Regions from separate parts of the Streptomyces sp. NPDC058157 genome, predicted to be linked through region 3. Evidence: riboswitches for the same ligand, from Rfam matches in the RefSeq annotation. Region 3 holds a riboswitch; each other region holds the start of a gene.
The links. A riboswitch is a leader RNA that binds a small molecule or an ion and turns the genes downstream of it on or off. The one in region 3 is predicted to bind cobalamin.
Positions count from the first base shown of each region.

Region 1: another riboswitch for cobalamin. It lies ahead of ACFVXK_RS14195 (energy-coupling factor ABC transporter permease); the one in region 3 lies ahead of ACFVXK_RS09395 (ribonucleoside-diphosphate reductase subunit alpha).
Region 2: another riboswitch for cobalamin. It lies ahead of cobN (cobaltochelatase subunit CobN); the one in region 3 lies ahead of ACFVXK_RS09395 (ribonucleoside-diphosphate reductase subunit alpha).

Region 1 is NZ_JBHVUQ010000045.1:4,591-14,372, forward strand. It holds gene ACFVXK_RS14175 (L-serine ammonia-lyase) at 1-1,167, shown strand, start outside; gene ACFVXK_RS14180 (SsgA family sporulation/cell division regulator) at 1,346-1,753, shown strand; gene ACFVXK_RS14185 (hypothetical protein) at 1,854-2,369, shown strand; gene ACFVXK_RS14190 (flavodoxin family protein) at 2,379-3,089, opposite strand; cobalamin riboswitch at 3,213-3,408, shown strand; gene ACFVXK_RS14195 (energy-coupling factor ABC transporter permease) at 3,438-4,133, shown strand; gene ACFVXK_RS14200 (energy-coupling factor ABC transporter substrate-binding protein) at 4,133-4,501, shown strand; gene cbiQ (cobalt ECF transporter T component CbiQ) at 4,505-5,254, shown strand; gene ACFVXK_RS14210 (ATP-binding cassette domain-containing protein) at 5,251-6,072, shown strand; gene ACFVXK_RS14215 (PadR family transcriptional regulator) at 6,182-6,733, shown strand; gene ACFVXK_RS14220 (EF-hand domain-containing protein) at 6,792-7,004, opposite strand; gene ACFVXK_RS14225 (YncE family protein) at 7,136-8,323, opposite strand; gene ACFVXK_RS14230 (polysaccharide deacetylase family protein) at 8,320-9,126, opposite strand; gene ACFVXK_RS14235 (ATP-binding protein) at 9,509-9,782, opposite strand, start outside.
Region 2 is NZ_JBHVUQ010000031.1:11,930-21,711, reverse strand. It holds gene ACFVXK_RS10855 (hypothetical protein) at 1-333, opposite strand, end outside; gene cobN (cobaltochelatase subunit CobN) at 362-3,982, opposite strand; cobalamin riboswitch at 4,015-4,172, opposite strand; gene ACFVXK_RS10845 (nitrite reductase) at 4,522-6,084, shown strand; gene ACFVXK_RS10840 (precorrin-8X methylmutase) at 6,081-6,728, shown strand; gene ACFVXK_RS10835 (precorrin-2 C(20)-methyltransferase) at 6,725-8,224, shown strand; gene ACFVXK_RS10830 (hypothetical protein) at 8,331-8,849, opposite strand; gene ACFVXK_RS10825 (cobalt-precorrin-6A reductase) at 8,859-9,659, opposite strand; gene cobM (precorrin-4 C(11)-methyltransferase) at 9,649-9,782, opposite strand, start outside.
Region 3 is NZ_JBHVUQ010000025.1:42,257-52,038, reverse strand. It holds gene ACFVXK_RS09420 (HD-GYP domain-containing protein) at 1-544, shown strand, start outside; gene ACFVXK_RS09415 (HD-GYP domain-containing protein) at 541-1,797, shown strand; gene ACFVXK_RS09410 (tetratricopeptide repeat protein) at 1,903-2,898, shown strand; gene def (peptide deformylase) at 2,958-3,593, shown strand; gene ACFVXK_RS09400 (ribonucleotide-diphosphate reductase subunit beta) at 3,798-4,814, opposite strand; gene ACFVXK_RS09395 (ribonucleoside-diphosphate reductase subunit alpha) at 4,814-7,204, opposite strand; cobalamin riboswitch at 7,349-7,480, opposite strand; gene ACFVXK_RS09390 (GNAT family N-acetyltransferase) at 7,539-8,036, opposite strand; gene ACFVXK_RS09385 (YbdD/YjiX family protein) at 8,119-8,319, opposite strand; gene ACFVXK_RS09380 (carbon starvation CstA family protein) at 8,316-9,782, opposite strand, start outside.

The DNA.
Region 1 (9,782 bases), on a different contig from region 3:
GGCCACTCCCCGCGCACGGTGGACGTGGAGACCGCCGACGACGAGGTGGAGCGCATCCGCCGGACCCGCAGGCTGCGGCTGCTCGGGACCGAGATAGGGAGCGTCCACGAGATCGACTTCGACGAGCCCAGCCAGCTGATCCTGCACCGCCGCCGCTCGCTGCCCTACCACGCCAACGGCATGACCCTCTTCGCCTACGACGCCTCCGGCGCCCCGCTGCTGGAGAAGACCTACTACTCGGTCGGCGGCGGCTTCGTCGTGGACGAGGACGCGGTCGGCGAGGACCGGATCAAGCTCGACGACACCGTGCTGAAGTACCCCTTCCGCTCCGGTGACGAGATGCTGCGCCTCGCGAACGAGACCGGCCTGTCGATCTCCTCCCTGATGATGGAGAACGAGAAGGCCTGGCGCACCGAGGAGGAGATCCGCGAGGGCCTCCTGGAGATCTGGCGGGTCATGCAGTCCTGCGTCTCGCGCGGCATGTCCCGCGAGGGCATCCTCCCGGGCGGGCTGCGCGTCAAGCGCCGGGCCGCCTCCACCGCCCGCCAGCTGCGCACCGAGGGCGACCCGCTGCTGCACCGCAGCGAGTGGACGACGATCTACGCGATGGCCGTGAACGAGGAGAACGCGGCCGGCGGCCGGGTCGTCACCGCGCCCACCAACGGCGCCGCGGGCGTCCTGCCGGCCGTCCTGCACTACTACGTGAACTTCGTCCCGGGCGCGGACGAGGACGGCGTGGTGCGCTTCCTGCTGGCCGCCGGCGCCATCGGCATGCTGTTCAAGGAGAACGCCTCCATCTCGGGCGCCGAGGTCGGCTGCCAGGGCGAGGTCGGCTCGGCCTGCTCCATGGCGGCGGGCGCCCTGGCCGAGGTGCTGGGCGGCTCCCCGGAGCAGGTGGAGAACGCGGCCGAGATCGGCATGGAGCACAACCTGGGCCTGACCTGCGACCCGGTCGGCGGTCTGGTGCAGATCCCGTGCATCGAGCGCAACGGCATGGCGGCCGTCAAGGCCGTCACGGCGGCGCGGATGGCGATGCGCGGCGACGGCAGCCACAAGGTCTCCCTGGACAAGGTCATCAAGACCATGAAGGAGACCGGCGCCGACATGAAGGTCAAGTACAAGGAGACCGCGCGCGGCGGTCTCGCGGTCAACGTCATCGAGTGCTGACCTGATCGGCGCAGCGTGACGAGGGGCCCGGCGCGGGTGCGCCGGGCCCCTCCGCGCGTGGGCGAAGAGGGGTCCCACGGCCCGCCCGGGTCGGGACCTTCGGCCCCCGGGCAGCGGGCGGTCCGTGCACTAGCGTGCTTCGGGGGGCGCTGTTACCCCGCGAAGAGAGGCAGCCGCCATGGCCATCACCGAACACCGTGTCCTGCCGCTGCGGCTGGAGGCCGCACCGCTGCCGGTCCCCCTGGAGGGCGTCTTCGTCTACCGCACGGACCGGCCCTACGAGGTCGCCGTGGAGTTCCGGGGCGCCGGGGTCCGGATCGCCCGCTGGGTGTTCTCGCGGGAGCTGCTGATCGACGGGCAGACCTGCGCCACCGGGGAGGGCGACATACAGGTGTGGCCGCGCTGGAGCGGCACCGAGCCCCGCGTGCTGCTGGCCCTGAGCAACGGCGAGCGGGGCTGCGTGGTCTCCGCGCGGGCCAAGGACCTGCGCGGGCTGTGCCGGCGGATGACCGAGCTGGTCCCGCGCGGGCAGGAGCACCGCCACTACGACCTGGACGCCGAGCTGAGCGCCCTGCTGACCTTCTGAGCCTTCCGGAGCGCGCGGGCCGCCCCGTGCAACCACGGGGCCCCCGGGAATGTCATACCGGATGACAGTCATTCCCCGTCTCAGAGGATCGGGGGACGCCATGCGTCACCTCCCGCACCGCCGCCGGATCGTGGCCCTGGCCACGGGTGCCCTGCTGACCGCAGGGCTCGCGCTCGCCGCACCGGCCTCGGCGGCCGCCCCGGCCGCCGTCCGCTCCACGACCCCGCTCGTCGTCAACGCCCGCTGGGGCGGTCACTGCACGTACGACCGGATCGTGATCGACCTCCAGGGCTCCGTGCCCCCGTTCACCGTCACTCCCGTCTCCCAGCTGGTCTACGACGGGTCCGGCAAGCCGGTCCCGCTGCCGGGCAAGTACTTCCTGGAGATCCGCCTGCACCCGGCCGCCGGCCACGACGACGCGGGCAACAACGTCTACCAGGGCCCCAAGCTCCAGCAGATCAACCTCAGCAAGCTCAAGGGCATCGCCCTGACCGGCGACTACGAGGGGTACGTGACCTTCGGCGCCGCCTTCGACACCCAGCCCGCCTACACCACCTCCGTCCTGCACGCGCCCGAGCGGCTCGTGGTGGACGTCGCCCACCCGAACACCTGCTGAGGACCCGCCCTAGCGGTGTTCCGGGTTCGGGAAGTCGAAACGGCAGCCGGCGTCCCACTCGGAGCGCTGGTTGCCGTGGGCGGGGACGCCCCCGGCGCGCTTGAGGAGCGCCGCGAGGTGCATCAGGTTCCAGGACATGAACGCCGTGTTGCGGTTGGTGAAGTCGTTCTCGGGACCGCCGGAGCCCGGGTCCAGGTACGAGGGGCCGGGCCCGGCCTCGCCGATCCAGCCGGCGTCCGCCTGGGGCGGGATGGCGTAGCCCAGGTGCTGGAGGCTGTAGAGGACGTTCATGGCGCAGTGTTTGACGCCGTCCTCGTTGCCGGTGATCAGCGCGCCGCCGACCCGCCCGTAGTAGGCGTACTGGCCGTGCTCGTTCAGCAGCGAGGAGCAGGAGTAGAGCCGCTCGATGACCCGCTTCATCACCGAGCTGTTGTCGCCGAGCCAGATGGGGCCGCAGAGGACCAGGATGTCGGCGTCCATGATCTGGCTGTAGAGCACCGGCCACTGGTCGCTCTCCCAGCCGTGGTCGGTCATGTCCGGCCAGACGCCGGTGGCGATGTCGTGGTCGACGGCGCGGATCAGCGAGGTCCGGGCGCCGGCCGCTTCCATGACGGCGCGGCTCCGCGAGATCAGCCCCTCGGTGTTGCTGGTCTCCGGCGAGCGCTTGAGGGTGCAGTTGACGTAGACGGCGGACAGGTCGGAGTAGTCGTAGGTGGCCACGCCCCCACCCTGCGGGCCGGCCGCCGGCCCCGCCAGCGCTCGGGGCCCGTCCGGGGGGCGAAACGGAATCCAGCCATCCGATCGGCCGGATCGGTCCGGGTTGATACCGGTCCGTGCGGGCGACTAGGGTCAGCTGGCCTTGGTGTTCGGGAAACCGGTGGAAAACCGGTGCGGCCCTCGCCACTGTGATCGGGAAGTCCAGCTCCACCCCTCGCGGGAGCCACTGGGACCGCGCGGGAGACCGCACGGACCCGGGAAGGCGGAGCCAGGGCGGCAGTACCCGTCAGCCAGGAGACCGGCCGGGGCGCTCACGTCCATCCACGAGGTGCTGGAGAGGTCTCCCAACTCATGCACATAGCCGAGGGGTTCCTGCCCCCGCTGCACGCGGCCGCCTGGGGCGCCGCGTCCGCCCCGTTCGTCGTCCACGGGGTCCGCGCCCTGACCCGCGAGGTGAAGTCCCACCCCGAGAGCACACTGCTCCTCGGCGCGTCCGGTGCGTTCACGTTCGTCCTGTCCGCCCTGAAGATCCCCTCGGTGACGGGCAGTTGCTCTCACCCCACCGGGACCGGGCTCGGCGCCATCCTCTTCCGGCCGCCCATCATGGCGGTGCTCGGCACGATCACCCTGCTGTTCCAGGCCCTGCTGCTGGCGCACGGCGGCCTCACCACCCTGGGCGCCAACGTCTTCTCCATGGCCATCGCCGGCCCGTGGGCCGGGTACGCGGTCTACCGGCTGCTGCGCAGGTCCGGCGCTCCGCTGATGGTCACCGTCTTCTTCGGCGCCTTCTTCGCCGACCTGGTCACCTACTGCGTGACCTCGGTCCAGCTGGCCCTCGCCTTCCCGGACCCGGCCAGCGGCTTCCTGGGCTCCCTGGAGAAGTTCGCCGGCATCTTCGCCCTCACCCAGATCCCGCTCGCCGTCAGCGAGGGGCTGCTGACCGTGCTCGTGATGCGGCTGCTGATGCAGTCCAGCAAGTCCGACCTGGTCCGGCTCGGCGTCGCCAAGCTGACCGGGGCGAAGCGGACCGAGGGGGCGGCGGCCTGATGAGCAGGAACGGCAAGATCAACACCCTGCTGCTGCTCCTGGTGGCGGCCCTGGCCGTACTCCCGCTCGCGCTGGGGCTCGGCGAGGGCAAGGAGGAGCCCTTCGCGGGCGCCGACGCCCAGGCGGAGTCGGCCATCACCGAGCTGAAGCCGGACTACGAGCCCTGGTTCTCCCCGCTGTACGAGCCCCCGTCGGGCGAGATCGAGTCCGCGCTGTTCGCCCTCCAGGCGGCGCTGGGCGCGGGCGTGCTCGCGTACTACTTCGGGGTCCGCCGGGGCCGCCGGCAGGGCGCCGCGCAGGCCCTCGCCGAAGCGGCGGCCGGAGCCGGGGCACCGCAGGCCCCCGCCGAGCCCGCGCGGGAGCCGTAGCCGGTGCTGCCCATCGACGTCGCGGCGCACTCCAGCCGCTGGCGGGGCCGCCATCCGCTGGAGAAGGCCCTGCTCGGGTTCGGGCTGACCGTCACCGCCGTGTCCCTGCCCCCGTGGCCCGGCGGGCCGCTGGTGGCCGCCGCGACCCTGGCGGTGCTGCTGGGGCCCGCCGGGGTGTCCGGGCGGCAGCTGTGGCGGGCCTTCCGGGTCCCGCTCGGGTTCTGCGTCACGGGCGCGCTGCCGCTGCTGGTGTCGGTGGGCGGCCCGGACGGGTTCCTCGCGCCGGCCCCGGACGGGCCCCGACACGCGCTGGACCTGCTGCTGCGCACCTCGGCCGCCTCGCTGGGGGTGCTGCTGTTCGCCTTCACCACGCCCGTCTCCGACGTGCTGCCCCGGCTGGTCCGGGCCGGGGTGCCGGCGCCGGTGGTGGACGTGGCCCTGGTCATGTACCGGATCGGCTTCCTGCTGCTGGACTCCCTCGCGCAGGTCCGCCGGGCCCAGGCGGCCCGGCTCGGGCAGGCCGGGCGGGCCGCCGCCTGGCGTTCGGTGGCCGGGCTCGCGGCGACCTCGTTCGTCCGGGCCTTCGACCGCGCCGCCCGGCTCCAGGAGGGGCTCGCGGGGCGCGGCTACGACGGCGCGCTGCGGGTGCTGGTCCCGCCGGCGCGGCTGTCCCGGCGGTTCCTGGCGGCCGCCGCCGCCCTCCTGACCGCCCTGGTCGCGGGGACCCTCGTACTGAAGGAGCTGGGGCTGTGACCCCGTTGGTGGAGCTGGTCGGCGCGGGGTACGCGTACGAGGACGGGCCGGCCGTGCTGTCGGGCGTGGACTTCGCGATCGCCGAGGGGCGGGCGCTGGTGCTGCTGGGCCGCAACGGCAGCGGCAAGACCACACTGATGCGGCTGCTGAGCGGGGGCCTGCGGCCCGCGTCGGGGGCGCTGCGGCTGGAGGGTACGGAGGTGGCGTACGACCGGCGGGGGCTGACGCGGCTGCGCACCACCGTCCAGCTGGTGGTGCAGGACCCCGACGACCAGCTGTTCGCGGCCTCCGTGGAGCAGGACGTGTCCTTCGGCCCGATGAACCTGGGGCTGGCGGAGGCGGAGGTCCGCGCACGGGTGGACTCCGCGCTGGCGGCCCTGGACATCACCGCGCTGCGCGACCGGCCGACGCACCTGCTGTCGTACGGGCAGCGCAAGCGGGCGGCGATCGCGGGCGCGGTGGCGATGGCGCCGCGGGTGCTGATCCTGGACGAGCCGACGGCCGGGCTCGACCCGGACGGGCAGGAGCGGCTGCTGGACGTCCTGGCGGGGCTGCGGGCGGCGGGCACGACGGTGGTGATGGCGACCCACGATGTGGACCTGGCGGTCCGGTGGGCGGACGACGCGGCTGTGCTCACGCCCTCCGGGGTTCGGGTGGGGGCCGCCGCCGGGCTGCTGTCGGATCCGGAGCTGCTGGCGTCCGCCGGGCTGCGGGTGGCGTGGGCGCCGGTGGTGGGGGCGTTCCTGCGGGCCAAGGGGATGCTGCCGGACGGGGTTCCGGGGCCGCGTACGCCCGAGGAGCTGGGGGCGCTGGGCTGAGCGGAGGCCGTGCCGGGGCCGGGCGGGGTCGGAGCCGCGGGGCGGGGTTGTCCCGGTGTGCCCACCCGTCCCGCCCTGCGGGACGATTGCCCACACCTAACATGGCGGCATGTCGCTGCCTCATGCCATTCTCACCGCGTTGTTGGAGAAGCCCTCGTCGGGGCTGGAGCTGACGCGGCGGTTCGACAAGTCGATCGGGTACTTCTGGTCGGCGACGCACCAGCAGATCTACCGGGAGCTGGGGCGGCTGGAGGAGGCCGGGCTGATCCGGGCGCTGCCCAGCGAGGCGCCCGTGCGGGGGCAGAAGAAGGAGTACGAGGTGCTGCCCGACGGCAGCGCGGAGCTGGCCCGGTGGGTGGACGAGCGGCAGGACCCCAAGCCGATGCGGGACGCGCTGCTGCTGCGGATCCGGGCGGCGGCCGTGGTGGGGCCGCAGGGGCTGGGTGCGGAGCTGCGGCGGCACCTGGAGCTGCACCGGGCCCAGCTCGCGGAGTACGAGGCCATCGAGGCGAAGGACTTCCCGGCGGGGCGGAACGCCGACCCGGACCGGCTGCGCCGGCTCGTGCTGCACGGGGGGATCGCCCTGGAGGGCTTCTGGCTCGGCTGGCTGGAGGAGGCCCTCGCCGAGGTCGAGGACATGAAGGGTCCGAGCGGGGCCTGACGCGCCCCCGCCCCGGCGGGCGGGACGGAGGCGGGCGCGGCGCCCGTTCGGCGGGGCCTTACTTGTTCAGGTCGGCCCAGAACTCGTCGAAGCTCAGCAGCTTGTCGCCGTTGAGGTCCTTCGCCGCGATGATCGCGTCGGCGATCGCGGGGGTGACGAAGTGGTCCCCCATCGCCTTCATGGCCGCGCTGTACTCGTCGGCCGTGATGACGCCGTCGCCGTTCTCGTCGAACCGGTCGAACGTCTCGCGGGCCTTGTCGATGTCCGCCATGGGGCCACCCCTTCCTGGTGCTTGTTGACCGGCTCAGGGTAGCCGCACCGGGGGCGGCCCCCGCCCACGGGTCCCGGGAGCCGCGGGCGGGCTCCCGGGACGCGGTCGCGTTCCCGTGCGGGCGGGCGGCCCTAGCGGAAGATGCCGGTGTGGCCGAGCGAGTAGCGGCCGGGCTGGGGGTAGACGGCCAGGCCGTGGGGGCCGCTGCCGACGGGGATCTTCGCGAGCTCCTTGCCGGTGGTGGTGTCGATGGCGTAGACCTCGGAGTTGTAGCGGCCGGACAGCCAGAGCACCTTGCCGTCGGCCGAGACCCCGCCCATGTCGGGGCTGCCGCCTTCGGGCAGCTCCCACTTCTTGGTGAGCGCGTTCTTCTTGAAGTCGAAGACCGAGATGCTGCCCTCGCCACGGTTGGAGACGTACATCTCGCGGGAGTCGCGGCTGATGTAGAGGCCGTGGCAGCCCTTGCCGGTGGGCAGCAGCTTGGGGACGTCGAACTTGTCGCCGCTGAGCACCCACATGCCGTGCGCCATCATGTCGGCGACGTAGAAGGTCTTCCCGTCGGGCGAGATCTTCACGTCCTGCGGCATCGCGCCCTCGAAGGGGAGCTTCTGCTGCCCGATGACCTCCATCTTCTCGGTGTCGACCTTGAGCAGCTCCCCGGAGAACTCGCAGCTGACGATGAAGTAGCGGCCGTCGAGGGAGAAGTCGGCGTGGTTGACGCCGAAGCAGGTCACGGGGACGGTCTTGACCCGGTTCATGGTGTGCGGGTCGCGGAAGACCAGCTCGCGGTCCATGGAGGCCATCACGACGGCGTACTTGCCGTTGGGGGTGAAGTAGAGGTTGTACGGGTCGTGGACCTCGACCGGCTCGCCCGCCTCGCCGGTGGCGGGGTTGATGGGGGTGAGGGTGTGGCCGCGGTTGTTGTTGACCCACAGGGTCTTCATGTCCCAGGAGGGCACCACGTGCTGCGGCTGGACGCCGACCGGGATGGTGTCGATGACCTTGTAGGTGGCCGGGTCGATGACGGACACCGTGTTGGAGTTGGTGTTCGGCACGTAGACGCGCGACGGGAAGTTCTTGACCACCGGGGAGAGCTGGTTCGGCCGGTCCGCCGCGTACACGTCGGCCGGGTCGAGCACCGGGGGCATCCCGGCCAGCCCCGGCGGCACGGCGGGCACGGCTTTGACGGGGTTGGCGGGCCCCTTGGAGCCGAGCGCCTCGGCGGGCGACTTGTCGGCCGATCCGCAGCCGGCCAGGGCGGCGAGGACCAGACCGGCCAGCAGCGCGGTGGCCTTCCGGGGAAGGCGGGTGGTCGTCATGGGGTCAGCAGCTCCGTGGTGGTCACCGCGCGCAGCTTGCGGCGCGCGAGTTCTTCGAGGAGGGGCGGCATCGCGTCGACCGTGTCCGCGTAGCCGAAGTGCAGGCTCACCACCGATCCGCCGTGGATGGTCCCGGTGACGTTGCTGATGACGGTCGCGGCGCCGGGCGAGGTGAAGTCGAGGGAGTCCACGTCGTACGAGAGGACGTGCGGGTAGCCGGCCCGCTGGGCCAGCTTCTGGACGAGGGGGGTGGCGTTCTGGGTCTGCGAGGGGCGGAACCAGGTGCCGATGGAGCCGGTGAGGCGCTTGAGGCGCTGGGCGCAGCCGGTGATCTCGGCGTAGGCCTCCGCCTCGGGCAGGGAGTTGATCGCGAGGTGGTGGTGGGTGTGGTTGCCGAGCTCGTGGCCGCCGTCGAGGATCCGGCGGGCCATGTCGGGGTGGTCGTCGAGCCAGGTGCCGATGGCCAGGACGGTGACGTGCGCGCCGGCCTTCTCGGCTTCGGCGAGCACGGCGCGGGCGGTGGCGGGGTCGCCGTTGCCGTGGAAGGTGAGTGCGACCTTCGGCCGGTCGCGCGGGCCGTGCGCGATCTCGACGGGCTGCCCCGGGAAGCGGCGTGGGGCGGGGGCTGCCGCCGGGGCGGGTTTGGCGGCGTCGGGCCGGGCCGCGTCGGGCCGGGCGGGGGCGGCCTGGACGGGCCGGGGAGCCGAGGGGGCGCCGCCCGTGCCGCAGGCCGCGGTGAGGGCACCGGCGGCGACCGCCGCCGTGGCGCGCAGGGCGGTTCGGCGGTCTGGATAACAGAGCACCTGCCCATTTAAGTGGCGAACGCCCCTGAAGGTATTGATTGACCCAGTTTGGGACGTTCGGAAGTGGCGGCCGAGGAGGTGGCCGTCCGGTATACGATCAATGAATTACGCGGAGCGGTGGATAGTCATTCATGGATTGCGAGGCCAGTGGCCCACCTCACCTAAGATTTAGATGAAAACTCTTAGGATATGCCCACTTATGTCCGAGTAGGGACTTTTGGCATTTGGGCCCTCGTCTGTCATAGTCGGAATCACGGCTTCCCATTGACCCGAGCGAAGCCCACCCGCCGAGGACCACACACCCCACCGGTCCTCGGCGCCCACGAAACCCCCGCAGCGCCCCACCTCGGCGACAGGGGGTTTCTGGCGTTCCGGGGGGGGGTCAGCGGTCCGCCACCCGCATCTCGAACCAGGTGATCTTGCCGCGCGGCAGCAGGTCGGCACCCCAGCGGTCGGACAGCTTGTCGACGAGGAAGAGGCCCCGGCCGGTGGTGTCCAGCTCGTGCACCGGCATCAGACAGGGCAGCCCCCGCGAGGGGTCGCGCACCTCCACGCGGATCCAGCCGCGGCGGCGCAGCATCCGTAAGCCGAAGGAACGGGCCCCGGTGTGGCGCACGGCGTTGCCGACGAGCTCGGAGACCAGCAGGACGGCGTGC
Region 2 (9,782 bases), on a different contig from region 3:
GAGGGCGGTGCCGAGGGTGCCACGTGCCGTGCCGGAACCAGAATCGGAGGATGAACTGTTCAGAGAGGAGAGGTCCGCCATGGTGCGGAAGGCCGCCAGGTCGCGGTGTTCCGAGACGAGGGCCTCGATGCAGGGGGCGTACTCGGGGTCGTGGGACATGACGGCGAACAGGCCGTCCTCCTCGCCCTTCCAGTGGGCGAGGAGGACGGCCTGGCCGGCGGTGAGGAGGGTGCCGGCCTTATCCGAGGTCGCCCGCCGCGTTCTCACCGTTTCGTGCTCGGAGATGAACTCCTTGATGAGGAGGATCTGGCGGCAGCCGCAGTAGTGGCACATGCCAGACAGTTTGGAGGGGATAAGGGGCTTAGTCGGATTCGCCTTCCAGGTTGCCCTCCGTGTCCAGGTAGACCTGGCGGAGGGATTCGAGGATCTGGGGGTTCGGCTTCTCCCACATGCCGCGGGATTCGGCCTCCAGGAGGCGTTCCGCGATGCCGTGGAGGGCCCAGGGGTTGGCCTCCTCCAGGAAGGCGCGGTTCGTCGGGTCCAGGACGTAGGTTTCCGTCAGTTTGTCGTACATCCAGTCGGCGACCACGCCTGTCGTGGCGTCGTAGCCGAAGAGGTAGTCGACCGTCGCCGCGAGTTCGAAGGCGCCCTTGTAGCCGTGGCGGCGCATCGCCTCGATCCACTTGGGGTTGACGACGCGGGCGCGGAAGACGCGGCTCGTCTCCTCGACGAGGGTGCGGGTCTTGACCGTCTCCGGGCGGGTGGAGTCGCCGATGTAGGCCTCGGGGGCCGTGCCGCGCAGGGCGCGGACCGTGGCCACCATGCCGCCGTGGTACTGGAAGTAGTCGTCCGAGTCGGCGATGTCGTGTTCGCGGGTGTCGGTGTTCTTCGCGGCGACGGTGATCCGCTTGTACGCCGTCTCCATCTCGGTACGGGCGGGCCGTCCTTCGAGGCCGCGGCCGTACGCGTAGCCGCCCCAGACCGTGTAGACCTCCGCGAGGTCGGCGTCGGTGCGCCAGTCGCGGGAGTCGATCAGCTGGAGGATGCCCGCGCCGTAGGTGCCCGGGCGGGAGCCGAAGATGCGGGTGGTGGCCTTGCGTTCGTCGCCGTGGGTGGCGAGGTCGGCCTGGGCGTGGGCTCGGATGAAGTTCGATTCCGCCGGTTCGTCCAGGGAGGCCGCCAGGCGGACCGCGTCGTCGAGGAGGCCGATGACGTGCGGGAACGCGTCGCGGAAGAAGCCCGAGATGCGGAGGGTCACGTCGATGCGGGGGCGGTTCAGTTCCGACAGGGGAATCGCCTCGATGCCCGTGACGCGGCGCGAGGCCTCGTCCCAGACCGGGCGGACGCCGAGGAGGGCCAGGGCTTCGGCCACGTCGTCGCCGGCCGTGCGCATGGCACTGGTGCCCCAGAGGGACAGGCCGACCGAGGCGGGCCATTCGTCCTCGTGGTCCGCGCGGTAGCGGGCCAGCAGGGAGTCGGCCAGGGCCTGACCGGTCTCCCAGGCGAGGCGGGAGGGGACGGCCTTCGGGTCGACCGAGTAGAAGTTGCGGCCCGTCGGGAGGACGTTGACCAGGCCGCGGAGGGGCGAGCCCGACGGGCCGGCCGGGACGAAGCCGCCGTCCAGGGCACGGACCACGTGCGCGATCTCGTCCGTTGTGCCGGCCAGACGGGGCACGACCTCGTTCGCCGCGAAGGTGAGGATGTCGCGGACGGCTGCCGGGTGGCCCGCCGCGACGGGGGCGACCGCGTCGGGGGACCAGTTCGCGTCCTCCATCGCCTGGACCAGGGTGCGGGCCGTCTCCTCGATCGTGTCCGCCGCGGTGCGGGTGGCGGCCGACTCGTCCAGGCCGAGGGCCTCGCGCAGGCCCGGGAGGGCGGAGGTGCCGCCCCAGATCTGGCGGGCGCGGAGGATGGAGAGGACCAGGTTGACCCGGGCCTCGCCGGTCGGGGCGCCGCCCAGGACGTGCAGGCCGTCGCGGATCTGGGCGTCCTTGACCTCGCACAGCCAGCCGTCGACGTGGAGCAGGAAGTCGTCGAAGCCGTCGTCGTCGGGGCGCTCCTCCAGGCCGAGGTCGTGGTCGAGCTTCGCCGCCTGGATCAGGGTCCAGATCTGGGCGCGGATGGCGGGGAGCTTCGACGGGTCCATGGAGCTGATCTGGGCGTACTCGTCCAGGTGCTGCTCCAGGCGGGCGATGTCGCCGTACGACTCGGCGCGGGCCATCGGCGGGACCAGGTGGTCGACCAGGGTGGCGTGCACCCGGCGCTTGGCCTGGGTGCCCTCGCCCGGGTCGTTGACCAGGAAGGGGTAGACGAGGGGGAGGTCGCCGAGCGCGGCGTCGGGTGCGCAGGAGGCGGACAGGCCGGCGTTCTTGCCGGGCAGCCATTCGAGGTTGCCGTGCTTGCCCAGGTGGATCATCGCGTCGGCGCCGAAGCCGCCGTCCTGCGCCGCCGCCTGGATCCAGCGGTACGCGGCCAGGTAGTGGTGCGAGGGCGGCAGGTCCGGGTCGTGGTAGATCGCGATCGGGTTCTCGCCGAAGCCGCGCGGCGGCTGGATCAGGATGAGGAGGTTCCCGCGGCGCAGGGCGGCGAGGACGATGTCGCCCTCGGGGTTGGCGGAGCGGTCGACGAACATGTTGCCGGGGGCCTCGCCCCAGTGTTCCTCGACGCTCTCGCGCAGGTCCGCGGGGAGCTCGGCGAACCAGCGCTTGTAGTCGGCCGCCGGGATGCGGACCGGGTTGCGGGCCAGCTGCTCCTCGGTGAGCCAGTCCTGGTCGTGGCCGCCGGCCTCGATCAGGGCGCGGATCAGCTCGTCGCCGTCACCCGAGACCAGGCCCGGGATGTCGGCGGTGGGGCCGAAGTCGTAGCCGGCCGCGATGAGGGTGCGCAGGAGTTCCACCGCGCTGGCCGGGGTGTCCAGGCCGACCGCGTTGCCGATGCGGGAGTGCTTGGTGGGGTACGCGGAGAGGACGAGGGCGACGCGCTTGTCGGCGCGCTCGATGTGGCGCAGGCGGGCGTGGCGCACGGCGATGCCGGCCACGCGGGCGGCGCGCTCGGCGTCGGCGACGTAGGCGGGCAGGCCGTCCTCGTCGATCTCCTTGAAGGAGAACGGGACGGTGATGAGGCGGCCGTCGAACTCGGGCACGGCGACCTGCGTGGCGGCGTCGAGGGGGGAGAGGCCCTCGTCGTTCTCCTCCCAGGTGCTGCGGGAGCCCGTCAGGCACAGGGCCTGGAGGATCGGCACGCCGAGACCGGCCAGGGCGCCCGCGTCCCAGGACTCGTCGTCCCCGCCCGCGGAGGCGGTGGCGGGTCGGGTGCCGCCGGCGGCGAGGACGGTGGTGACGATGGCGTCGGCGGAGGCCAGGGCGTCGAGGAGCTCCGGCTCCGGGGTGCGCAGGGAGGAGACGTAGAGGGGGAGCGGGCGGCCGCCCTTGGCCTCGACGGCGTCGCAGAGGGCGTGCACGAAGGCGGTGTTGCCGCTCATCTGGTGGGCGCGGTAGTAGAGCACCGCGACCTGGGGGCCGGTCGCCTCCGTGGCGGGGCGCTCCAGGGGGCCCCAGGTGGGGGAGGCGGCCGGGGGCTCGAAGCCGTGGCCGGTGAGCAGGACCGTGTCGGAGAGGAACCGGGCCAGCTGGTCGAGGTTGGCCGGGCCGCCGTGCGCGAGGTAGCGGTGGGCCTCGGCGGCGATGCCGATCGGGACCGTGGAGGCCTCCATCAGCTGGGCGTCCGGGGCCTGTTCGCCGGTCAGGACCACCACGGGGCGGGTCTGGTCGGCGGCGAGGAGCACGTCGAGGCCGTCCTGCCAGGCGCGCAGGCCGCCGAGGAGGCGCACGACGACCAGCTCGGCGCCGTCGAGGAGGCCGGGGAGGTCGTCGAGGGGGAGGCGGGAGGGGTTCGCGAACCGGTACGGCACGGGGCCGCCGGCGATGTTCGCGGCGCGGGCGCTGAGCAGATCGGTGTCGGACGTCGACAGCAGCAGGATCATGCGGCGGCAGGCCTTCCTCGGGGTTTCCGCGCCCCGGGCAGTGAGGACAGCGGGAGTTCCTGACTCACCCCGCGGATCGCTCCGCGGGGCTCACAGTGGCGGGACCGCGCCGGAATCGCACCGGGCTTCCTCCCATGTCGCCGTCCTCGGCGGTGACGGGCCGAGTGGTCCGCCGGAAGGTCATCTTAGGTGGCCTTTTCCCTGGCCGGGAGGTGGGGTCGGTCGGGTGCGGCACCGCTGCCGGAGCTCTGCCCTTGGGGTTGCGCCGCAAACGTGGGGGGCGGGTGCGGGGGCGGGGCCGCTGCGCGGAGCCTCTCCCCGCCCCGCCCCTTCGCCGTTTCTCCCCCGGCTGCCGCTGGGAGGTGGCCCAGGGGCTCCGCCCCAGACTCCGCGCCTCAAGCGCCGGCGGGGCTGGAATCGGCCGGCGTGGTCCGTGGGGTGCCGCTGGTGGGGCGCGGGGTGCGTCGGAGCGGGAGCCCCCGGTCGGGGTGGCGACGGACACAGGTCGGGGGTGGGGAATCGTGGGTATGCTCGCGGCCATGCCGCCCCAGCCACCTTCCGCCGCATCGCGGGACGAACCCGTCATACGTGAACGCGGCGACGCCTGCCCCGGCGCGCTGCGGCTGCACGCCGCCGACGACGGGTACCTCGCGCGCGTCCGGATCCCCGGCGGGCTGCTCACCACCCGGCAGGCCCTCGCGCTCGCGGACGCCGCCGAGCGGTTCGGCGACGGGCACCTGGAACTCACCTCCCGCGGCAACGTCCAGCTGCGCGGCCTCGCCGACGGGTGCGGCGGCGGGCTCGCGGAGCTGCTGGACGCCGCCGGGCTGCTGCCTGCGCCCGGCCACGAGCGGGTGCGCAACATCGTGGCCACCCCGGCGGCCGGGGCCCAAGTCGTCGGCTGGGTCCGGGAACTCGACCGGCTGCTGTGCGCCAGTGCGCGGGCCGCGGACCTGTCCGGGCGGTTCCTGTTCGCCCTCGACGACGGACGCGGGGACGTGGCCGCCCTCGACCCGGACGTGACCGTGATGGCCGCGGGCGCGGACGGCGAGGAGGGCCGGGAAGGTACCGGTCCCGCGGGCGGAGAAGGCCGCGAGGGCCAGGACGGCCCCGGCCGCGGCCCGGGCGACGCCCGCCCCGGCGCCGACGACGCTCGCCCCGGCCGTGGTTCCGGCGGTGACGGCCCCGGCGACGCCTGCCCCGGTCCCGGCGACGCCCGCCCCGGCGCCGGTGACGGCCCTGGCCCCTCTGTCGGTGCCGGCCCGCGACCGGGCCGCGGAGGCGGCCCTGCGTACGGCGCCGGCCCCGTGAGCGGTGCCGGCCCCGTGAGCGGTGCTGGCCCCGGCTGGCAGGTGCTGGTGCGGCTCGGGGGTGCTGCCGACGCCGTCGGGGTCGGCGGGGGCGATGCGGCCTCCGCTGCGCTGCTGGCCGCCGAGTACTTCCTCGACGCCGCCGGCGCGGCCGGGACCCGGCCCTGGCGGGTCGCCGAGCTGCCCGGTGAACACGCGCTGGATGCGGGGGAGTTCGTGCGACGGCTGGCCGAGGCGGGGATCGCGGCCGTCCGCGTGCCCGCGGTGGCGTGGCCGTACGCCGAGCCGCCCCGGCCGGGGCGCGTGGGCGCGGCCGGGCTGTGCGTGCTGCCCCCGCTCGGGCGGGTCGGCGCCGCGCAGTGGCGGGTGCTGGCCGAAGCCGCCGACGGCGAGCTGCGCGTCAGCCCGTGGCGCAGCGTCGTCCTCCCGCGCGCCGCGGCCGACAGCGGCGGCCGCATCGAGACGGCCGGCCTCGTCGTCCGGCCCGGATCCCCCTGGCGGACCGTCACGGCCTGTACGGGCAAGCCCGGTTGCGCCAAGTCCCTCGCGGACGTACGCGCCGACGCGCGTGCCGTCGTAGAAGTACAGGAGGCCGCCGCGGAGCTGCCGGTGCACTGGTCGGGGTGCGCCCGCCGGTGCGGGCATCCGCGCGGCACCGCGTGGGTGGACCTCGTCGCCACCCCCGACGGCTACGAACTCGACGCGCGGCCCGTGCCGCACGCAGATCTGGCGGCCGCCCTCACGGCCGCACGCACCACCCCCACCACAACCGAAGCCGCAGTGAAGAAATGAGCGAGTACACCGTGTTCGAGTACGAGAAGGACGGCGCCGCGATCTACCGCCAGTCCTTTGCCACGATCCGCGCCGAGGCGGACCTCTCCGGGCTGCCCGCCTCGGTCGCCCAGGTCGCGGTGCGCATGATTCACGCCTGTGGCATGACCGACCTCCCCCAGGACCTCGGCTACACCCCCGACGTGGTCCTGCGGGCCCGTGCCGCCCTGCACGCCGGCGCGCCGATCCTGTGCGACGTGCAGATGGTCGCCAGCGGCGTCACCCGCAAGCGGCTGCCCGCCGACAACGAGGTGATCTGCACCCTCTCCGACCCGGCCGTGCCCGCGCTCGCCGCGAAGATGGGCACCACCCGCAGCGCCGCCGCCCTCGAAGTCTGGCGCGACCGGGGGCTGTTGGAGAACTCCGTGATCGCCGTCGGCAACGCCCCGACCGCGCTGTTCCGGCTGCTGGAGATGATCGAGGAGGGCGCCCCGCGCCCCGCGGCCGTCATCGGCGTGCCCGTCGGCTTCATCGGCGCGGCCGAGTCCAAGGACGCCCTAGCCGCCCACCCCTCGGGCCTCGACCACCTCATCGTGCGCGGCCGGCGCGGCGGCAGCGCCATCGCCGCCGCCGCGGTCAACGCGATCGCGAGCGAGGAAGAATGAGCAGCAGCACCGGCAAGGGCAAGCTCTACGGGGTCGGGCTCGGGCCCGGCGACCCGTCGCTGATGACCCTGAGGGCCGTCGAGGCGATCGCCGAGGCCGACGTGGTCGCGTACCACAGCGCCCGCCACGGCCGTTCCATCGCCCGCTCGATCGCCGCGAAGCACCTGCGCGCCGACCACGTCGAGGAACCGCTGGTCTACCCGGTCACCACCGAGACCACCGACCACCCCGGCGGCTACCAGGGCGCGATGGAGGAGTTCTACGAGGCCTCCGCCGCCCGGCTGGCCGCGCACCTGGACGCCGGCCGGACCGTCGCCGTGCTCGCGGAGGGCGACCCGCTCTTCTACGGCTCGTACATGCACATGCACAAGCGGCTCGCGGACCGCTACGAGGCCGAGGTCGTCCCCGGCGTCACCTCGGTCAGCGCCGCCGCCGCCCGCCTCGGCACCCCGCTGGTCGAGGGCGAGGAGGTGCTGACGATCCTGCCCGGCACCCTGCCCGAGGAGGAGCTCACCGCCCGCCTCGCCGCCACCGACTCGGCGGTCGTCATGAAGCTCGGCCGCACCTTCCCCGCCGTCCGGCGGGCCATGGAGGGCAGCGGACGCCTCGCGGAGGCCCGTTACGTCGAGCGCGCCACGATGGAGGGCGAGCGGACCGGCGTCCTGGCCGACACCGACCCCGACAGCGTCCCGTACTTCGCCGTCGCCGTCGTGCCCAGCCGGATCGGCAACCCGGGCAGCGTGCCGTCCGGCCCCGGTGAGGTCGTGGTCGTCGGCACCGGCCCGGCCGGGCCGCTGTGGCTGACCCCTGAGACGAAGCGGGCGCTGGCCGACGCCGAGGTGCTGGTCGGCTACACCACGTACCTGGACCGGGTGCCGGTCAAGCCGGGCCAGGTGCGGCACGGCTCCGACAACAAGGTGGAGTCCGAGCGCGCCGAGTTCGCCCTCGACCTCGCCCGGCGCGGCAAGCGGGTGGCCGTGGTCTCCGGCGGCGACCCCGGGGTCTTCGCCATGGCCACCGCGGTCCTGGAGGTGGCCGGCCAGGCCGCGTACGCGGACGTGCCGGTGCGGGTGCTGCCCGGGGTGACGGCGGCCAACGCGGCGGCCGCCGCGGCCGGGGCCCCGCTGGGCCACGACTACGCCACCGTCTCGCTCTCCGACCGGCTCAAGCCGTGGGAGGTCATCGCGGAGCGGCTGCGCGCGGCCGCCGCCGCCGACCTGGTCCTCGCCCTGTACAACCCCGGCTCGCGCAGCCGGACCTGGCAGGTGGAACGGGCGAAGGAGCTGCTGCTGGAGCTGCGCGCGCCGCAGACCCCGGTGGTCGTGGCCCGGGACGTGGGCGGGCCCGAGCAGTCGGTGCGGATCGTCACGCTGGCCGAACTGGAGCCGTCCGAGGTGGACATGCGGACGATCCTGCTGATCGGCTCCTCGCAGACGCAGGTGACCGAGCGGCCCGACGGGTCACGCGTGACGTGGACCCCGCGCCGCTACCCGTGACCGTGCGGGTGCGGGTGCCGGTGCGGGTGACGTGAGGTGAACGCGGCCCGGCCCGGGGCGGTGCGCCCCGGGCCGGGCCGTCGTCGCTCCGTGCGGCGGCCTCCGCTCAGCCCGGGCAGCCCGCCAGTACGTCCGGGCAGCCCTTGACCGTCGCCGGGTCGAGGGTGAGCAGCTGCCACGACACGACGCCCGCCGGCGGGGAGTCCTCCTCCGGGGCGGGGTCGATGTGCGCGTTGAGCGCCGGGCCCGCGGGGAGGTTCAGCCGGGTCACCTCCCCGGCGGTGCACGACACGTCGAACGAGCGCTCCCCGGAGCCGCCGTCACGGGACAGCAGCAGGGTGACCCGGGGGCTCTCCTCGCTGTCGCAGGCGATGTCGAAGCGGTACGGGCGCTCCCCGCCGGTCTCCAGGTCCTTCTCCATCCCGGCCTTCAGGAACCCGGTGCCCCGCATCGTCACACGGGCCCCGGCCGCGACGTCCTTGCCCAGGGTCTCGTCGGCCCGCTGGAGCGCGTCGTCGGGCTCCCAGCCCTTGGGCCCGGGCGCCGCGCCCCCACCGCACCCGGTGAGGAGTGCCGACGCGGCGGCGAGGGCCAGGACGAGGGCGTGGGGGCGACGTATCCGCATTCCTCCACCCTAGAGGGTGCGCTCCGGTCCGGCGCCGAGCCAGCGCAGGGCCGCCTCCACCGACTCCGCCAGGGCCGGGCCCTGCGGTACCGGAGGGCGGCGTACGACCAGCACCGGGATCCCGGCCTCCCGGGCGGCGGTGAGCTTGGGGGCCGTGGCGTCGCCGCCGCTGTCCTTGGTGACCAGGACGTCGATGCGGTGACGGGCCATCAGTTCCCGCTCCTGCTCCAGGCCGAACGGGCCGCGCGCCAGCACCGTCTCCAGCCGGGGCGGCACCGGTCCCTCCGGCGGGTCCACCGAACGCACCAGGAACCAGAGGTCGGTGAGGTGCGCGAAGGCGTGCAGGCCGGTCCGGCCGGTGGTCAGGAAGGCCCGCCCGCCGAGGGACGGCAGCACGGCGGCGGCCCCCGCGAGGTCGTCCGCGAAGGTCCAGGCGTCGCCCGGGCCCGGACTCCAGCCGGGGCGCCGCAGCGCCAGCACGGGCACGCCCGTGAGCGCCTCCGCCGCGGCCGCGTGGAAGCTCATCCGCTCGGCGAAGGGGTGCGTGGCGTCGACCACGTGCGTGACCCCGTGGGCGGTGATCCAGCCGGCCAGCCCCTCCACCCCGCCGAACCCGCCGATCCGGGTACCGCCCGGTGGCAGAACCGGCGAACCGACCCGGCCCGCCAGGGAGTTGGTCACCCGGTACGCGGCCGCGTGCGCGGGGTCCCGCGCCAGTGCCTCCGCCAGCCGGCGGGCCTCGGTCGTCCCGCCCAGGATCAGGACGTGCCGCCCGGGCCCCGCCGCGGCGGGCGGCGGCTCAGCAGACATGCCGGTCGCGCTCGGGGGAGTAGAGGTGGCTGTCGCGGAACTGCTCCGCGCCCAGGGTCCGCCCCACCACGATCACGGCGGTGCGCACCAGGCCGGCCTCCTTCACCTGCCCGGCGATGTCGG
Region 3 (9,782 bases):
CGGCAAACTGGGCGTGCCGACCCGGCTGCTGCGCAAGAACGGGCCGCTGACGCCCGAGGAGCGCCGGGTCGTCGAACTGCACCCCGAGTACGGGCACGAGATGGTGCGCGGCATCGGCTTCCTCGGCGAGGCCCGCTCGGCGATCCTGCACCACCACGAACGGGTCGACGGCTCCGGCTACCCGTACGGGCTGAGCGGGGAGCAGATCCCGGTGCTGGCCCGGGTGGTGGCGGTGGCCGACTCCTTCGACGCGATGACCTCGACCCGCTCCTACAGCCGGGCCCGGCCGGTGGAGACCGCCCTCGCCGAGCTCCGGCGCTGCGCCGGCTCCCAGTTCGACCCGGCCATGGTGCGGGCCCTGACCTCCGCCGTCGGGCGGCACGGCTGGCACCCCGTGGTCACCTCGGACGAGGACCTCCGGGCCGCCCGGGCCATCGCCGGGGCCGGCACCCGCGGAGCCGGACCGCAGACCCCGCCCGTGATGCCCGCCCAGGGGCGCGAGGCCGCCGGTTCACCTGGACAGGGCAAGGCCGGCGGCCCGTGAGGGCGTTCGCCGGCTGGGCCGTGCGGGGGGCCGCGGCCCTGCTCACCGCGGGCGCGCTGGGACACACCCTGTGGACCGGGGTCGCCGAACCCGGCACCGCCCTCGCCTTCGCCACCCTGATCACCATCGGGGAACTCGCCCGCCGCGACCACCCCGCCGAGGACCGCCGCCCCGCCCCGCTCGGCTCCGCCGGGGCCCTCGCCTACGCCCTGCTCGGCCAGGACGCCGGGCAGCCCACCCACCACGGCGTGCTCCAGACCGTCGCCGTCGTCGTGGCGGCCGCCCTGGCCGGGACCGTCCCGCACATCGCCCGCGGCCACGCCCCCGCCCTCGACCACGTGGCCCGCCGGGTCCTGGCCGTCGCCTTCGCCGCCGCCTGCTTCCAGCCCCTCTACGGCTCCGGCCGCCTCACCCACCGGATCGGCCAGGGACCCTACCTCGTCCTGTTCCTGGTGCTGCTGCTGGGGCTCACCGCCCTGTGCGACGCCGTCCTGGCCGCCGCACTCGCCGCAGCCCGCACCGGCTGGCGCTTCGGACCGCTGCTGCGCGACGAGCTGCGCGCCCAGCTCGGGATCGGCTCCGCCATCTGCGCCACCGGCGTCGTCATGGCGCTCGGCGTGGCCGTGGCCGGCCTGTGGGCCCTGCCGGTGTTCAGCGTCCCGCTGCTGCTGACCCAGCTCTCCTTCCACCGCATCGACGCCGTCCGCACCACCTACCGCCAGACCATCACCTCCCTGGCCCGCGCCACCGAGATCGCGGGCTGCACCGCCCCCGGCCACTCCCGCCGGGTGGCCACCCTCAGCCGCGCCGTCGGCCGGGAGCTGGGGCTCTCCGAGCGGGAGCTCACGGTGCTGGAGTACGCGGCCCTGATGCACGACATCGGGCAGCTCTCCCTCGTCGACCCCGTCCCCGGCGGGGCCACCGCCGAGCTGGCCCCCGACGAGGCCCGCCGGATCGCCGGGCTCGGCGGGGAGGTGGCCCGGCAGACCGGGGTGCCGGCGGAGGTCGCCGTGATCGTGGAACGGCAGGCCGACCCGTACCGGCAGCAGCCCGTCGCCGCCCGGATCGTGCGCGCGGTCAACGCCTACGACGACCTGGCCGGGGACGGCCGTCACCCGGCCGGCTCACTGGCCGCCCTGGAACGCCTCCGCCTGGGCACCGGGCACGACTACCAGCCGGAGGTCGTGGAGTCCCTGGCGAGGGTTCTGGCCAGGGGCGGACGCGGCAGAGTCGTTCCCGCTCCACCGGGGTAACCCATGGGTAATGAGCGGTCGTCCGAGCGGGCATGGTTGGATGCAGTAAGGGGTGTCCGTGAGGGTGTCCGCAGGGCTGAACCGTTGGAGCGGCAGGCGGGAATCGTGAGGATCTTCGGGAAGGTACGGCATCGGCCCTCCGCCTCGTGGCGGCAGGCCACCGACCGCGCGTTCACGCTGATCGGCGACGGTCGGTACGAGGACGCGGGTGCACTGCTGACCAGGGCGGCGGACCTGGAGCCCTGGCTGTCCGAGTCCTGGTTCAACCTGGCCCTTCTCCACAAGTTCCGGCACGACTGGGAGCAGGCGCGGGCCGCCGGCCTGCGCGCCGTCGCCCTGCTGGACCGCGAGACCGGCGCCCCGGACTGGTGGAACGTGGGCATCGCCGCGACCGCCCTCCAGGACTGGCCGCTGGCCCGCCGGGCCTGGCAGGCCTACGGGCTGAAGGTGCCCGGCGACCCCCACAGCACGGCCGGGACGGGCGAGCCGGTGGGCATGGAGCTGGGCAGCGCGGCCGTGCGGCTCTCGCCCGAAGGCGAGGCCGAGGTCGTGTGGGGCCGCAGGCTCGATCCAGCCCGCATGGAGGTCCTGTCCATCCCGCTGCCCTCCTCGGGACGCCGCTGGGGCGAGGTCGTCCTGCACGACGGGGTGCCGCACGGCGAGCGGGTCACCGCGGCCGGGCCCTCGTACCCGGTCTTCGACGAGATCGAGCTGTGGGCGCCCTCCCCCGTGCCGACCTGGGTGGTCCTGCTGGAGGCGGCCACCGAGGAGGACCGCGACGCCCTGGAGCAGCTGGCCTCGGACGCGGGCTTCGCCGCCGAGGACTGGTCCTCGTCCGTGCGGCTGCTGTGCCGGACCTGTTCCGAGAGCTCGATGCCCAGCGGCGAGAACAACGGCGACCACCTCGACCCCCACGACCACAGCGAGCCCGGCCACCCCGGCCCCCTCGGCCACAGGACGGCCGGATCCGGCTCCCTGTGGGTCCCCGAGCGCGAATGCGGCATCGCGGCGCCGGCCGGACTGGTGCGCGGACTGCTCGACGGCTGGGTCGCCGACAGCCCCGACAGCAGGGAGTGGCGGGATCTCGAAGAAGTCTGCTGACCCCGGGCCGTAGGCTGTACGGGCACACCACGGACTTTGAGGGAAGGCGTACGGCGGACATGGCGCAGCAGGAGAACCAGGTGACCCCGATCGACGACGAGGGCTGGGTCGTGGACACCGAGGACTGTGAGGCGCGCGAGCTCGCCCACCGCGAGCGCGGTACGTCCCGCCCCATCACGGTCGTCGGCAACCCGGTCCTGCACCGCGAGTGCAAGGACGTCACCGAGTTCGGCGACGAGCTGGCGCAGCTCATCGACGACATGTTCGCCAGCCAGAAGACCGCCGAGGGCGTGGGCCTGGCCGCCAACCAGATCGGCGTCGACGCCAAGGTCTTCGTCTACGACTGCCCCGACGACGACGGCGTCCGCCACACCGGTGTCGTGGTCAACCCCAAGCTCGTCGAGCTGCCGGCCGGCGCCCGCGTCCTGGACGACTCCAACGAGGGCTGCCTCTCCGTCCCCACCGCCTACGCCTCCCTGGCCCGCCCCGACTACGCCGAGGTCACCGGCCAGGACGCCCAGGGCAACCCGATCAAGGTCCGCGGCACCGGCTACTTCGCCCGCTGCCTCCAGCACGAGACCGACCACCTGTACGGCTACCTGTACATCGACCGCCTCTCCAAGCGCGACCGCAAGGACGCGCTGCGCCAGATGGCCGAGAACACCCCGCGCTACGAGGTCGTCCCGAACGACTGACCCGGCCCGCGCCCCGCGGACGCACGAAGGCCCCGCTCCGGAATCGCTCCGGAACGGGGCCTTCGCCTGTGGGGGGTGTTCCGCGCGGGTGACGCGGAGCGGCGTACTCGGATCCCACCACCGCCTCGGCCCGACGACCAGACCCGCCCGCCCCGCATGTCAAGTCGGGGGTCGAATACCGGCCGCCGCTGCCGACCGGCCGGACTAGAAGTCCTCGTCCAGGTCCACGGTGCCCTCGACGGCCACCTGGTAGGCCGACGGGCGGCGCTCGAAGAAGTTCGTCAGCTCCTGGACGCCCTGGAGCTCCATGAACGAGAACGGGTTCTGCGAGCCGTACACCGGCGGGAAGCCGAGGCGCACCAGGCGCTGGTCGGCGACGCACTCCAGGTACTCGCGCATCGAGTCGGTGTTCATGCCCGGCAGGCCGTCACCGCACAGGTCGCGGCCGAACTGCAGCTCCGCCTCCACGGCCTCCTTCAGCATGTCGGTGACCTGCTGCTGGAGGGCGTCGTCGAAAAGCTCCGGCTCCTCCTTGCGGACCGTGTCCACGACCTCGAACGCGAAGTTCATGTGCATGGTCTCGTCGCGGAAGACCCAGTTGGTGCCCGTCGCCAGGCCGTGCAGCAGGCCGCGCGAGCGGAACCAGTACACGTACGCGAAGGCGCCGTAGAAGAACAGGCCCTCGATGCACGCGGCGAAGCAGATCAGGTTCAGCAGGAAGCGGCGGCGGTCGGCGGCCGTCTCCAGGCGCTCGATCTTCTCGACCGAGTCCATCCACTTGAAGCAGAACTGCGCCTTCTCGCGGATGGAGGGGATCTCCTCGACCGCGTCGAACGCCGCCGCGCGGTCGTCCGGGTCGGGCAGGTAGGTGTCGAGCAGCGTCAGGTAGAACTGGACGTGCACGGCCTCCTCGAACAGCTGGCGCGACAGGTACAGGCGCGCCTCCGGGGAGTTGATGTGCTTGTACAGCGTCAGGACCAGGTTGTTCGAGACGATCGAGTCGCCCGTCGCGAAGAACGCGACCAGACGGCCGATCATGTGCTGCTCGGCCGGCGTCAGCTTCGCGAGGTCGGCGACGTCGGAGTGGAGGTCGACCTCCTCCACCGTCCAGGTGTTCTTGATCGCGTCCCGGTAGCGCTCGTAGAAGTCCGGGTAGCGCATCGGGCGGAGCGTGAGCTCGAAGCCCGGGTCGAGGAGGTTCTTCTTCTCGGTGGAGCTCATTACTGGCAGGCCTCGCAGGACTCGGGGTTCTCAAGGGAGCAGGCCAGCGCCTCGGCGTCCATGGCCTGCGGCAGCTGGGTGGGGGTGGCGGCGGCCGGGACGGCGGCGCCGGAGGCCGCGCGGGCGATCTTCGTCGCCGGGCGCGAGCGCAGGTAGTACGTGGTCTTCAGGCCCTGCTTCCAGGCGTACGCGTACATCGAGCTGAGCTTGCCGATGGTGGGCGTCTCCAGGAAGAGGTTCAGCGACTGGCTCTGGTCCAGGTACGGCGTACGGGCCGCCGCCATGTCGATCAGGCCGCGCTGCGGGATCTCCCACGCCGTGCGGTACAGCTCGCGAACCTCCTCCGGGATCCAGCCGAAGCCCTGGACCGAGCCGGAGGAGTCGCGCAGCGCCTCGCGGGTCTGCGCGTCCCACACGCCGAGCTTCTTGAGGTCCTCCACCAGGTAGCCGTTGACCTGGAGGAACTCACCGCTCAGGGTCTCGCGCTTGAAGAGGTTGGAGACCTGCGGCTCGATGCACTCGTACACGCCCGCGATGGAGGCGATCGTCGCCGTCGGGGCGATGGCGAGGAGCAGGGAGTTGCGCATGCCGGACTGGGCGACCCGGGCGCGCAGGGCGTCCCAGCGCTCGGGCCAGTGGCGCACGGTGTCGTAGTGGTCCGGGTGCAGGACGCCCTGGGCGGTACGGGTCTCGGCCCAGGCCGGGAGCGGGCCGGAGCGCTCGGCGAGGTCGCAGGAGGCCTCGTACGCGGCGAGCATGATCCGCTCGGCGATCTTCGTGGACAGCGCCTTGGCCGCGGCGGAGTCGAAGGGCAGGCGCAGCTTGAAGAAGACGTCCTGGAGGCCCATCGCGCCCAGGCCCACCGGACGCCACTTGGCGTTGGAGCGGCCGGCCTGCTCGGTCGGGTAGAAGTTGATGTCCACGACGCGGTCGAGGAAGGTCACGGCCGTGCGGACGGTCTCGTCCAGGCGCTCCCAGTCCATGTCCCCGTCGGCGACGAACGCGCCGAGGTTGACGGAGCCGAGGTTGCAGACGGCCGTCTCGCCGTCGTTGGTGACCTCGATGATCTCGGTGCAGAGGTTGGAGGAGTGGACCACCGTGCCCGGGAGCGCGGTCTGGTTCGCCGTCCGGTTGGAGGCGTCCTTGAACGTCATCCAGCCCTGGCCGGTCTGCGCGAGGGTGCGCATCATGCGGCCGTACAGGTCGCGGGCCGGCATGGTCTTCTTGGCGAGCCCGGAGGCCTCGGCCTTGACGTAGGCGGCGTCGAACTCCTCGCCGTACAGGTCGACCAGCTCGGGGACGTCGGCGGGGGAGAACAGCGACCACTCGGCGTCGGCGTTCACGCGGCGCATGAACTCGTCCGGGATCCAGTGGGCGAGGTTCAGGTTGTGCGTGCGGCGCTGGTCCTCGCCGGTGTTGTCGCGGAGCTCCAGGAACTCCTCGATGTCCGCGTGCCAGGTCTCCAGGTAGACGGCGGCGGCGCCCTTGCGGCGGCCGCCCTGGTTCACGGCGGCGACGGAGGCGTCGAGGGTCTTCAGGAACGGGACGATGCCGTTGGAGTGGCCGTTGGTGCCGCGGATCAGGGAGCCGCGGGCGCGGATGCGGGAGTACGAGAGGCCGATGCCGCCGGCGTGCTTGGAGAGGCGGGCGACCTGGTGGTAGCGGTCGTAGATGGAGTCCAGCTCGTCCAGGGGGGAGTCGAGGAGGTAGCAGGAGGACATCTGCGGGTGCCGGGTGCCCGAGTTGAACAGGGTCGGGGAGGACGGCAGGTAGTCGAGGCGGCTCATCAGGCTGTAGAGCGAGGCCACTTCCTCGACGGCGCGGACGCTTTCGTCCTCGGCGAGGCCGCAGGCCACGCGCAGCATGAAGTACTGCGGGGTCTCGATGACCTGGCGGGTGATCGGGTGGCGCAGCAGGTAGCGGCTGTGCAGGGTGCGCAGGCCGAAGAAGCCGAAGCGGTCGTCCGCGCCCTCGGCGAGCGCGTGCTCGACCAGGGCGTTCAGGCGGGCGGCGTGGGCGGCGACGAACTCGGCGGTGCGGTCGGCGATCAGGCCCTCGCGGTGGCCGACGGCGACGGACTCGGCGAAGGAGGTGGCGCCCTGGCCGGCGGCCTCGTCGGCGACGGCGAGCGTCAGCAGGCGGGCGGCGAGCCGGGAGTAGGCCGGGTCCTCGGAGATCAGGCCGGCGGCGGCTTCGGTGGCGAGCCCGCGCAGTTCGGCCTCGTCGGCGGCGGCGCTGCGGCCGCGCAGGGCGGCGGCGGCGATCCGGCCGGGGTCGGTGTCGGGGAGGTCGGCCGTGAGCTCGGTGAGGGTCCGCAGCAGGGCGGCCCCGGGACCTTCTGCTTCGGGGTGGTCGGACTCGGCGCGCGGTGCGGCGGGCGCGATGGTCACGGGGGAGCTCTCCCTCACTCGGCCCGGTCATCGGCGGAGCGGGGCGCGAGCGGGCGCGCGCGGGCAGGGGCCCGTGAGGGCGGCACCGCGCGGCGTCCACCGGCCCAACCGCGAGGCCCGGACGAATCGACACCCCGGTTCGGTCGATCCGGGGGCACTGCCGGCAGGTCTTCGGACTCGCGGATACGCCGCTGGGCGTACGTCTCACCGTTGCGGGACAGTTCCGGATTCCCACCGGATTCCCCTGCGGCGGCAGCAGGCATGAGCATACATGTGGGGGCGACCTGATGCGGTAGCCCCCACATGTTGTGTCGGGTGCATGCGGAGCGTGTCCTCACAGCTCCATTCGGTACGTGAGCAGGGTCAGTGCGGGGATGGGCGACCAGTCCAGTTCCGGCGTACGGGCGAACCCGAGCCGCTCGTAGATCCGCTGGGCCCCGCGCATGGCCGGCTGGGTGGACAGCACCAGTGCCGTGACCCCGTCCAGGGCCCGGGCCCGTTCGGCGCACGCCCGTACGAGGGCCTCCCCGACGCCCTGCCCGCGCGCCTCGGCGGCGACGGCGAGCATCCGGAACTCGGCGTCGTGCGGCCCGGCGATGTCGGCGAGCCGGCTTCCGGGCGCGGCGAAGGTGACCCCGCCGAGGAGCACCCCGTCCCGCACGGCGACGAGCACCTCCCCGTCGGAGGCCCGCCCGGCGACGTCGCGCAGCACGTTCAGGTAGGTGTCGTCGTCGTTGAGGTCGAGCAGCCCGTCCCCGGTGTAGGCCCGCCCGGTGATCTCCCCGAGCCGCGCGTACTCGTCTTCCCGTGCCGTCCTGATCTCGAAGTCCATGCCACCGAGTGTGCGCCACGGGCCCGGTACGCCGAAGGGCCCCGCCGTCTCCGGTCGGAGACGGCGGGGCCCTGCTCCGTGCTCAGCAGCAGCGGAAGCCCTTGCGGGGGTCGGCCTCGCGGGCGTCCGTGCGGGCGTGTTCGAAGGCGCGGCGGGTCATGACCTCGGCCTCGGGGTCGTGGGAGCGGGCGTGGGCGACGTAGCGGTCGTACGCGGCCTCGCCGGAGAACTCCCGCACGAAGTAACGGGCCTTCGCCAGCGCCGACCGGACCGCGCCGCTCATGCGACCGGGTCCTTCACGCGGCCGCCGCCGTTGTCGAGGCCGGCCGCCGCGAGCTGGGCCTTCTCCTCGGCCGTGGCGATCAGCCCCGCCGGGGCGATGATCTTCGACTCGCTCCACGGGACCTCGCTCAGGCGGACCGACCCGGGGTCGGAGACGGCCTTGAAGCAGGTGCGGGCCGCGTCCAGCAGGACGATGACGATCAGCACGGCGAAGAGGGCGGAGAGGACCCCGTCGACCGTGGCGTTGGTGACCACGGTGTGCATCTCGTCCATGTTCTTGGCGGGCGGCAGCACCTTCCCGGCGTCGATGCCGGTCTGGTACTTGTCGCGCTGCGCGAAGAAGCCGATCTTCACGTCGTCGGAGAAGACCTTCTGGTAGCTCGCGGTGAGGGTGACGGCCACGTCCCAGGCCAGCGGGACGCCGGTGACCCAGGCCCACTTGAGGCGGCCGGACTTGACCAGCAGGGTGGTGCACACCGCCAGGGCGACGGCGGCGAGCAGCTGGTTCGCGATGCCGAACAGCGGGAACAGCTGGTTGATGCCGCCCAGCGGGTCCTTGACGCCGACCCACAGGAAGTAGCCCCAGCCGCCGACGACGACCGCGCTGGCCAGCCAGACGCCCGGCTTCCAGCTGACGTCCTTGAAGGACTTGTGCACGTTGCCCAGGGTGTCCTGGAGCATGAACCGGCCGACGCGGGTGCCCGCGTCCACCGTCGTCAGGATGAACAGGGCCTCGAACATGATGGCGAAGTGGTACCAGAACGCCTTCATCCCGGCCCCGCCGAACACGGAGGAGAAGATCTCCGACATCCCGAGCGCGAACGTCGGCGCTCCGCCCGTGCGGGACAGCAGGGTGGTCTCCTCCACGTCCTTGGCGGCCTGCGCGAGGGCGTCGGGGGAGATGGCGAAGCCGAGGTGGCCGACGGCCGCCGACGCGCTCTGGACGGTGGTGCCGATGACCCCGGCGGGGGAGTTGACGCCGAAGAACAGGCCGGGCTCGATGATGCAGGCGGCGATCACGGCCATGACGGCGACGAAGGACTCGGTGAGCATCGCGCCGTAGCCGATGACCCGGACCTGGGTCTCCTTCTGGATCATCTTCGGGGTGGTGCCCGAGGCGACCAGCGAGTGGAAGCCGGACAGGGCCCCGCAGGCGATGGTGATGAAGACGAAGGGGAACATCGACCCGGCGAAGACCGGGCCGTCGCCGCGCGTGGCGAAGTCGGTGACCGAGGGCATCTTCAGCGTCGGCATGGCGATGACCACGCCGATCGCCATCAGGGCGATGGTGCCGACCTTCATGAAGGTCGACAGGTAGTCGCGCGGGGCGAGCAGCAGCCACACCGGCAGGACGGAGGCGATGAAGCCGTACCCGATCATCCAGATGACCAGGGTCTCCTTGTCCAGGGTGAAGAAGTCGGCCCAGGAGGACTCCGCGACCCAGCCGCCCGCCACGATGGCGAG